2 regions of the Pseudoalteromonas sp. JSTW genome follow, and region 2 is predicted to be linked to the other one. Evidence: riboswitches for the same ligand, from Rfam matches in the RefSeq annotation. Region 2 holds a riboswitch; the other holds the start of a gene.
What was found. Region 2 has a riboswitch for lysine ahead of dapA (4-hydroxy-tetrahydrodipicolinate synthase). Riboswitches for the same ligand answer to the same signal wherever they lie in the genome.

Region 1: it holds a riboswitch for lysine, as region 2 does, so the genes downstream of both, lysC (lysine-sensitive aspartokinase 3) here and dapA (4-hydroxy-tetrahydrodipicolinate synthase) in region 2, are expected to answer to the same signal.

What each region holds. Positions count from the first base shown of each region.
Region 1 covers NZ_CP058972.1:2,103,726-2,108,131, reverse strand. Annotated here, with positions in the region: gene GZH31_RS09655 (hypothetical protein) at 1-206, opposite strand, end outside; gene nhaD (sodium:proton antiporter NhaD) at 355-1,602, shown strand; lysine riboswitch at 1,688-1,860, shown strand; gene lysC (lysine-sensitive aspartokinase 3) at 1,942-3,321, shown strand; gene GZH31_RS09640 (4'-phosphopantetheinyl transferase superfamily protein) at 3,298-4,038, opposite strand; gene GZH31_RS09635 (sodium-dependent transporter) at 4,187-4,406, shown strand, end outside.
Region 2 covers NZ_CP058972.1:222,779-227,184, reverse strand. Annotated here, with positions in the region: gene GZH31_RS01120 (YdiU family protein) at 1-1,180, opposite strand, end outside; gene GZH31_RS01115 (DNA-3-methyladenine glycosylase I) at 1,189-1,884, opposite strand; lysine riboswitch at 2,067-2,262, shown strand; gene dapA (4-hydroxy-tetrahydrodipicolinate synthase) at 2,400-3,284, shown strand; gene GZH31_RS01105 (2,3,4,5-tetrahydropyridine-2,6-dicarboxylate N-succinyltransferase) at 3,299-4,039, shown strand; gene GZH31_RS01100 (PLP-dependent decarboxylase) at 4,039-4,406, shown strand, end outside.

The DNA.
Region 1 (4,406 bases), 1.8 Mb from region 2:
TTTGCCAGTGGAATAATAATATCTTGATTCAATAAACGATTTGTTTCTTTATAAATGCGTTCATTTGACCAGCTTGGCTGTTTTTGTTTTATCGCATTTTGCACGTCTTTTAAGCTGAAATCAGCCATCTTAAAACGTTTAAATAAGAGTTCTAACACCCCCCAATGCTCTGTAAGGGTATTTAATAACTTTTTAGCTGGGATCATACGGCTCCAGTAAATCAAAATTTTGGTGTTAGCGTTTAGTAGTAATTTATGTAATTGAGAATAGTTTTATGACTTAGATGCTGCTAGAATCCGCGCCGAAACACTCGACTTACAATTTTTACATTTTTATAAAGGTTGTTCAAACACCATGGTAACCCCACTTATCCTAACCCTGATAGCGGTGGCATTTTTGCTTATCGTTATAGAGGATATTATCCATGTAAACAAGGCCAAAACGACGCTTTTTTTTGGCACTTTATGCTGGATTATCTTGTTTATCTCTCCAATTCATGGGCAAAGCCCAGAAACTATACAACATCAACTTGATCACAATATTTTAGAAATTGCTACTTTGTGGTTATTCCTAATGGCTGCTATGACCTTTGTTGCTTATTTAAACTCGAAAGGGTTTATTCAAAATATTGTTCACAAAATTATGCCAAATCAAATCAGCGAACGAAAGCTGATGTTTTTGATTGGTGGTTTTGCGTTTTTGTTTTCTTCTATTTCCGACAATATCACAGCAACATTAATTTCGCTTGCAGTAGTGATGTCGCTAAAGCTTGATCCTAAAAAATTAATAAAATACGCGACCCTCATTGTATTCAGTGTGAACTCTGGTGGGGTATCACTTATTACGGGTGATGTAACGACCTTAATGATTTTCCTTGATGAGAAAGTCACCATCGGTAACTTGTTATTGCTTATTGTGCCTTCACTTGCAAGTGTGGCGCTATTGGCTGTTATGCTATCTACGGGGATGTCAGGGAATGTCGTATTCGAAAAACAAGCTGCCCGCCGCATAGAAAAGACCGACATCACCATTGCGGTGATCTTTTTCTCGACGATTATCGCAACCCTAACACTCAGTGTGCTTTATAGTGTGCCACCACTATTAACCTTTTTATTTGGTTTGTCGTTAATGTTTTTAGTGGCGCAATTTTTAATGCGCAAGAAAGACGTTAACAAAAAAATTATTGATTATATTCGTGAAATTGAATACGACACGCTCTTATTCTTCGTGGGGGTATTGCTACTCGTAGGTGCGCTTAAAGAAGTGGGTATGCTGTCTAAATTTACGCACTTATATGAGCTTATGGCGCCTGAGTATGCAAACTACTTAATGGGCTTGTTGTCGGCTGCGGTTGATAACGTGCCGCTAACGGCTGCATTACTGAAAGCCGATATTGTCATGAGCTCTCAGCAATGGTTATCGTTTACCTATGCGACAGGTGTCGGAGGCTCAATGCTTATTATCGGCTCTGCAGCGGGTATTATCGCAATGAGTAAAGTAAAAGCATTAACGTTTATGAGTTATTTAAAAATGTCGCTGTATTTATTAATAGCTTATACAACGGGTTATTATGGCTCATACCTAGCGGGAAGTTTTATTTAATACTTGACAGCTAGACGTCTAAACGATAAGTTTCAAAGCCTGCTTTTTATAGCAGGCTTTGTTATTTTAACCAGGTGTTAACTTAACATTCAGAAGAGGTGCGATACTTAGGTATTTAATGTGAGGTGACGATTGCCAATGACCATTAAAGAGGGAAGTACTCGCCGAGGAAAGTAATCGGTCGTCGCGGTTATTTTTCGGTTTATGGGGCTGAATCCTCAAAACTGTCACCAAACTAGGTGGAGAGCTTCTGGCAGTGGACTACTCTTTTTTATCAAAGCACCCCTTGCCGAGTTCTTCTTGAATTAATGTGGATTGTTACCCACAAAAGGAGACGACATGAATACCCAATTAGCCGCCAACTCGAAATCAGATTATGTAGTTGCAAAATTTGGTGGCACCAGTGTAGCTAACTTTGACGCCATGAGTCGTTGTGCAGAAATTGTCTGTGCAGATAATCAAGTACGCGTTGTTGCAGTGAGTGCAAGTGCGGGCGTAACCAATCATTTAGTTGCACTGTGTAAAGGTGATTTAAGCGCAGCACAGCGCGATGAACACATCACAGGTGTTATTGCTATTCAAGAAAATATTTTAGCCGAGCTGTCGCTGGATGCTGATTTAGCTCATGGCTTTGATGAAACCTTAAAAGCATTTCAAACGCTTGCAGCAGCAGGGGCTAAATCGGCCGCTGAGCAAGATGAACTGCTGAGCTTTGGTGAGCGCCTGTCATCTTATTTATTTACTCAAGTACTGCGTGGTCAGGGCTTAGATGCTGTGCGATTTGATGTGCGTAAAGTCTTAAAAACAGATAGTCAATTTGCAAAAGCTACCCCAAACATTGCTGCAACAGCCGCGGCAGCGCAAAAACATTTAGTGCCCTTATTAGCAGAACAAGTTGTGGTAACCCAAGGCTTTATTGGCAGTGATGAGCATAACCAAACAACCACGTTAGGCCGTGGTGGTTCTGACTACAGCGCGGCATTGCTTGCAGAAGCAATTAACGCTAAAAGTGTGCATATTTGGACTGATGTAGTGGGTATTTTCAGTACAGATCCGCGTTTATGTGTAAAAGCCACGCCTATTGCTCGACTAAGCTTTGACGAAGCCGCTGAAATGGCAACCTTTGGGGCAAAAGTATTGCACCCCGCGACTATTTTACCGGCAAGTCGCAGCCATATTAGCGTGTTTGTTGGCTCAAGCCGTGAACCGCAATTAGGGGGCACATGGATTGAAAAAGAAAAGTCAGAGCAGCCTGGTATTCGAGCAGTCACACAGCGTAAAAACCAAATTCTTTTAACGGTTAAAAGCCCAGAAATGCTTTTAGCCAGTGGTTTCTTAGCGCGTGTTTTCACTATTTTAAGTGAGTTTAATATCTCGGTTGATTTAGTAACAACCTCTGAAATCAGTGTGGCAATTACCTTAGATAACGCACCTAACGCATCACGCCCAGAGCTTGATCAAGCCTGTTTAGATAAACTCTCTGAGTTTTGTCATGTATCGGTTGAGAATAACTTAACGTTGGTAGCATTAATTGGTTCAGAAATTCAATTACGTCAGCAAGAAACTAACTTAATGCAGGTATTGAGTGATTTTAATATTCGCTTAATCTGCCATGGTGCAAGTAAACATAACCTGTGCTTTTTAGTTGAGCAGAGTGAGTCTGACCTTGTTGTTCAAGCTATTCATAGTCGTTTATTAGAAAGCCAAAACGCGGCGTAAGTCGTCAAATGTCATAAAAGAGCACTGCCAGTCAGTGCTTTTTTGTGCCACCACGCTAATATCAAAATCATTTACGGTTCGGCTTGATGCGGTCAAGCTATGTTTTTCAATTTCCTCAAACACATTTGGGCTCAAGAGCTTAGCGATAGGCTGTGCAGTTGCTTTGGCCAACGCTTCTTTGAGTGTCCAAATTCTAAAAAAACACCCAGCTTGCTCGTTTATATCGTTAAAGGCGCTAATTAGGTTGACTTCTTCTTGGTGATAAAAGTGTTTGGCAAGTTTTACAAAGGGGCGTGTTTTTGTGTAGTGTTCAATATCGAAACCAAATTTATGTTGCTCAGGGTTGAGTGCTGCGCCGATAAAACCACGCGAATGCGATAAACAGGCCCAAATGGGCTCACCCTCAGGCGTGTGTAGTTTAAGCTTGCTGTCTGCGTCATCAAATTGGCTTGAAATGTCGCAAAGAGGTGTGTTTTTAAATGCTGGAACGCTGAGCTTTAATAAATACTTAAGTGTTAACCGTGTGGCAATGTACTCTTGTTTTGCTGCTTGTACTTTGCGCTTTGCAAGTACGCTTTGCTCAAACTGGCTGAGTAATTTACTAACCGGCAGGGCACTAATATCGATATGTGAAGCATCCACAAGTACGATTTGTTTATCAGCTGAACTTACTGCTGAATCAATTTTTAAAGTGTTAGAAAAATAGTGACTGCTCATGGTTTGCGGCTTTCGCATATACTCAGAATTAGATTTGTTTATTTTTACAGCAAATGCACGGTTGCAGGCACACACAAACGCAAATTGTTTACGCAGTTGACTGTAATTATGGTTTAATGAGGAAAAATAATAACAGAAATGTAGATGTATGGCACAAGTTCGTGACGGCTTCCAAAGTCGTATTGGTTTTGTTCTCGCCGCTTCTGGTGCGGCAGTAGGTTTAGGTAATATTTGGGGTTTCCCAACGCAAGCGGCAAACCATGGCGGCGGTGCATTTTTACTTGTTTATTTTATTGTTATTTTCTTATTAGCGCTTCCAGCCTTGTACACCGAACTGTATTTAGGTCATCAAGCGCAAGCAAATCCTG
Region 2 (4,406 bases):
TTAACCGCCATTTACAAAGCCATTCTTTTAAACTACCCGGGAGCGGGAAATCTGTTCGTAATGACTCTGTCAGCGCATTAAATGTGTTCGTGTAATCAAGTTTATGTTGTTTCATCAAAGTGAGTAACTCTGAAACTAATGCTTGATCGCCTGCCTGCTCGCCATCTAAACCTAACTTTAGTCGCCACATGGTATCAAATGCCGTGTTAAACTTAGCAGCAAAGCCATTTATAATCGCTGATAATTCACTGAGCGCACGTTCCTCATCTTTAAAAAGCGGTAATAAGCTTTCTGCAAGACGCGCGCAATTCCAATTTGCAATAGTTGGTTGATTACCAAAAGCATAACGTCCTTGGTGGTCAATAGAGCTAAAAACTGTTTCTAAATCAAACTGATTCATCATTGCACACGGGCCATAATCAATGGTTTCACCACTAATTAATGTGTTATCTGTGTTCATCACACCATGAATAAACCCAATTCGCATCCAGCCCACAACAAGCTCAATCTGCTTATCGATTACCGCCGCTAAAAAGTCTGTAATACGCTGCTCACCTTCACTTTTAATATCAGGAAAATGACAACTAATTGCGTATTCAACTAACTTTTCAAGTCCTTCAATATCACCCTGAGTTGCTAAATATTGAAATGAACCAACACGGATATGGCTATTCGCGACACGCGTTACAACGGCACCGGGTCGTGGGGGTTGTCGGTAAACAGTTTCTCCAGTCGTTACAACAGCAAGGCAACGGGTAGTTGCAATATCTAAGGCCGCCAAGGCTTCACTCATGATATATTCACGTATGGCAGGGCCTAGTGCACAACGACCATCTCCCCCACGCGAAAAAACCGTTGCACCTGCACCTTTTAATTGCAAATCCCATAATGCGCCATGTTTATCTTCAATGGCACCAAGCAAGTGCGCACGACCATCCCCCAAACGCGGCGAAAAATGACCGAATTGATGACCCGAATAGCCAAGCGCCACAGGCTTTACAGCGTTATCTACCTCTGAGCCACTTAAACGTTTTGCTAAAAACTCAGGGTCAGTGCTAATGTCAAACTCGCGGGCTAAATTAGCATTAAATAGCAATAAGTTCGGGTCAGAAACCGCTGTTGGGGTGTCTTCAATTGCTAACAGATCACTAATGTCTGTATATCGGGTGTGCAGTTTCATATTATTCCTTAGGGTGTTGCAATGCCTACTCGGTTATCACCCACTCCATAAGCAACTAATTGACTCAGTGCTTGCAGGCTATAACCACTTTGCTGCTGTAGTTCATTGAAAAAGTTCTGCGCCGCTTGCTGTGATTTTTTGGTCTGCAATCCCCCATCAATGAGCTGATGAGCACGAAGATAACTTTCCACATCTCGCGAGAGCAAAAAGGTATCTTTTCCCATCGCGCGCAACGCATAAGGGCCGGTGTTCCCGCCTAAGCGTGCGCCATGCTTCTTCAAGTAAGCCCATAAACCAATAATGTTGTCGCTGGGCCACTGTGCAATAAATTGGCTAAAGCTTGCATTTTTTTCAGCGACTTCATGGATCATGTAAGCATTTTCAGGAATTGTTTGCACTTTTTTGAAATTGCGAATAATTCGCTCATCCATCGCTTTTTGTTCGAGCATATCAGGTGGCATCATCAATAGTTTTTCGACGCTAAAGTCCCAAAATACTTCACGAAACCCCGCCCATTTATTATTGATTACAGACCAATAGAATCCACTTTGAAATACCTTACGAGTGAACTCCTCCAACCATAAATCATCCGCTATGTTAGCAATATCAGCATCATCGAGCGGGTTTGATAACAGTGCATGCAGCATTTCTTCACTGCCTTTTCTTTTAACGGCTCGTTGATAAATGTCGGTAAACTTTTCCATCATTCTTCCAATTCGTCTGCTTCGTTCTAAGTGTACGTAAAAACGAAGTTATACGTAACCCGATTGCTTAATTGGTCAATAAAAAACAAATCCACCGCCTTGACACCTAGAAGGCTAAAATGCTTTAATCAGCGCCAATACCCTATTTCATTATGTTGGCTTTAACGTTAAAGCGAGCATAAAGGGCTGGAAGAGGTGCGTTATTCAGGTAGCGTATGGGAAGAGCACAGACTCTGTTGATCATACGTGAGGGGAAATTAACGCCGAGAAGTAACACCGTTTGTGAGGTGCTTATTTCGGGCGACTGGGCTGAATCCCAGCGACTGTCACCAACAATAGCAATGCTATTGATAAGTTTGGTGGAGAGCTTCTGGTCTTAGTATAATAAGGCCGTCGCGTCTTTATTATTTTAAGCCCATTCGCTCTTCGAATTATACCTTGTTCGAATGACGACATGCGACTCCATTCAATTGTTTCCGCACTGACTCTTCGAATACCTTATAAGTTCGTGAGAGATGATCAACAATTTTGATTTAAACGACTATCCATTATGGACAGCGCTAATCACGCCATTTTCTGAATCTGGCGAGGTAGACTACATCGCCCTTGAACAGCTTGTGGCTGAACAACAAGCTGCCAACAATGGTATTTTATTGCTGGGCAGTACCGGTGAAGGGCTTGCTCTTTCACTCAAAGAACAACAAGCCATTGTTGAACACGTATGCCAGCTAACCCCTAGCGTACCGCTTATGGTTGCCGTTGGTGGTATGAACCTTAAGCAGCAAGTTGCGTGGGTCGAGTACTGTAATCAACTGCCTATTCATGGCTACTTGTTAGGTTCGCCACTGTATGCAAAGCCTGGCGTTATTGGCCAAACTCATTGGTTTGAAAGCTTACTAAATGCGAGTAAACACCCATGTATGCTATACAACGTACCTGGACGCAGTGCTGTTGAGATTTCACCTACCGTCATTAAAAACCTCGCCGATCATAAAAACCTGTGGGCACTTAAAGAAGCCAGTGGTGACATCGGCAAATTTGAAGGCTTTAGAACGGCCTCACCTAAGCTCGCCATTTTTAGTGGTGACGATGCACTGATGCCATATTTTGCGCAAGCGGGTGCTAAAGGCTTAGTGTCAGTGGCGGCGAATGCATGGCCAAGTCAAACTCATGAGTTTGTTAAACGAAGTTTAAGCGGTCAACATCCCAATTTATTCACCGATTGGTCTAGCGCAATTCAAAGCTTATTTGCTGTCGCAAACCCAATTCCCGTAAAAGTACTGATGCACCTGCAAGGTAGAATAAACACCCCGCAATTACGTCCACCGCTGACTCATTTAGAGCTTGAGCATACAGACAGCATCACCCACGCAAACAATACAATTTTATCTTGGAACTAAAAACAGGTTTTATCATGAGCTGGTTAGCATTATTAAATAACTTAGAATCGGGCACAGTACGTGCCGCAACACAAGACGAGAATGGCAACTGGCATGCCAATATTGAAGTAAAACAAGGCATTTTAGAGGCCTTTAAAAATGGCACAAACACGGAGTTTCCTGGTGGATTTGTTGATAAACACAATTTAGCCCCTCAAGGCTTTGCCGCAGATGCAGGTGTGCGTATGGTCCCTGGCGGTAGCAGTGTTCGCCGAGGTGCGCACGTTGCTAAAGGCACGATCATTATGCCACCCGCGTATGTAAACATCGGAGCATTTATTGATGAAGGGACTATGGTCGATAGCCACGCTTTAGTAGGGTCATGTGCACAAGTGGGTAAAAATGTTCACCTGAGCGCAGCGGTTCAGTTAGGTGGCGTACTTGAACCAATTGGTGCCAGTCCTGTGGTTATTGAAGATGATGCATTTATCGGCGCAGGTTGTGTGATTGTAGAGGGCGTTGTCGTTAAAAAAGGCGCAGTGCTTGCACCGGGAGTCCGCTTATCTGCGACCATTCCAGTCTATGATTGCGTGAACGAGCGCCAATTAGAAAAAGGCGAACCAATCCCTGAGTACGCTATTGTGATCCCAGGTTCTCGCCCTGCTTCCAATGCATGGGCTCGCGAGCAAGGCCTCAGCATGTCATGTGCGCTCATCGTAAAATACCGTGACGAACAAAGTGACGCGTCATTGTTATTAGAAGAGGTTTTACGTTAATGAGCTTTTTGAGCACGCCCATCAAGCAAGCAGTTGAACAAGTTTCAGCGCACCTTGATACGCCATTTTTTATCTATGACCTTGATAAATTAACGACACATTTAAAACAACTCACAGCCCAAACCGATGTGAAACTGTGGTATGCCGTTAAGGCTAATCCCCTGTCTCGCATTATTCAGTGTTTAGACAGTGCGGGGTTTAATTTTGATGTGGCGAGTAAAGGTGAACTTGAGCAAGTACTTGCTCAAGGCATCAATAGCGAGCGCGTGCTCAACACAGGGCCAGCAAAGAGCCCTGCACAAATTAGTCATTTTATTGCGCGAGGTGTGCGTATTTTCGTCGCCGAGAGCATTAACCAAGTCCGTTG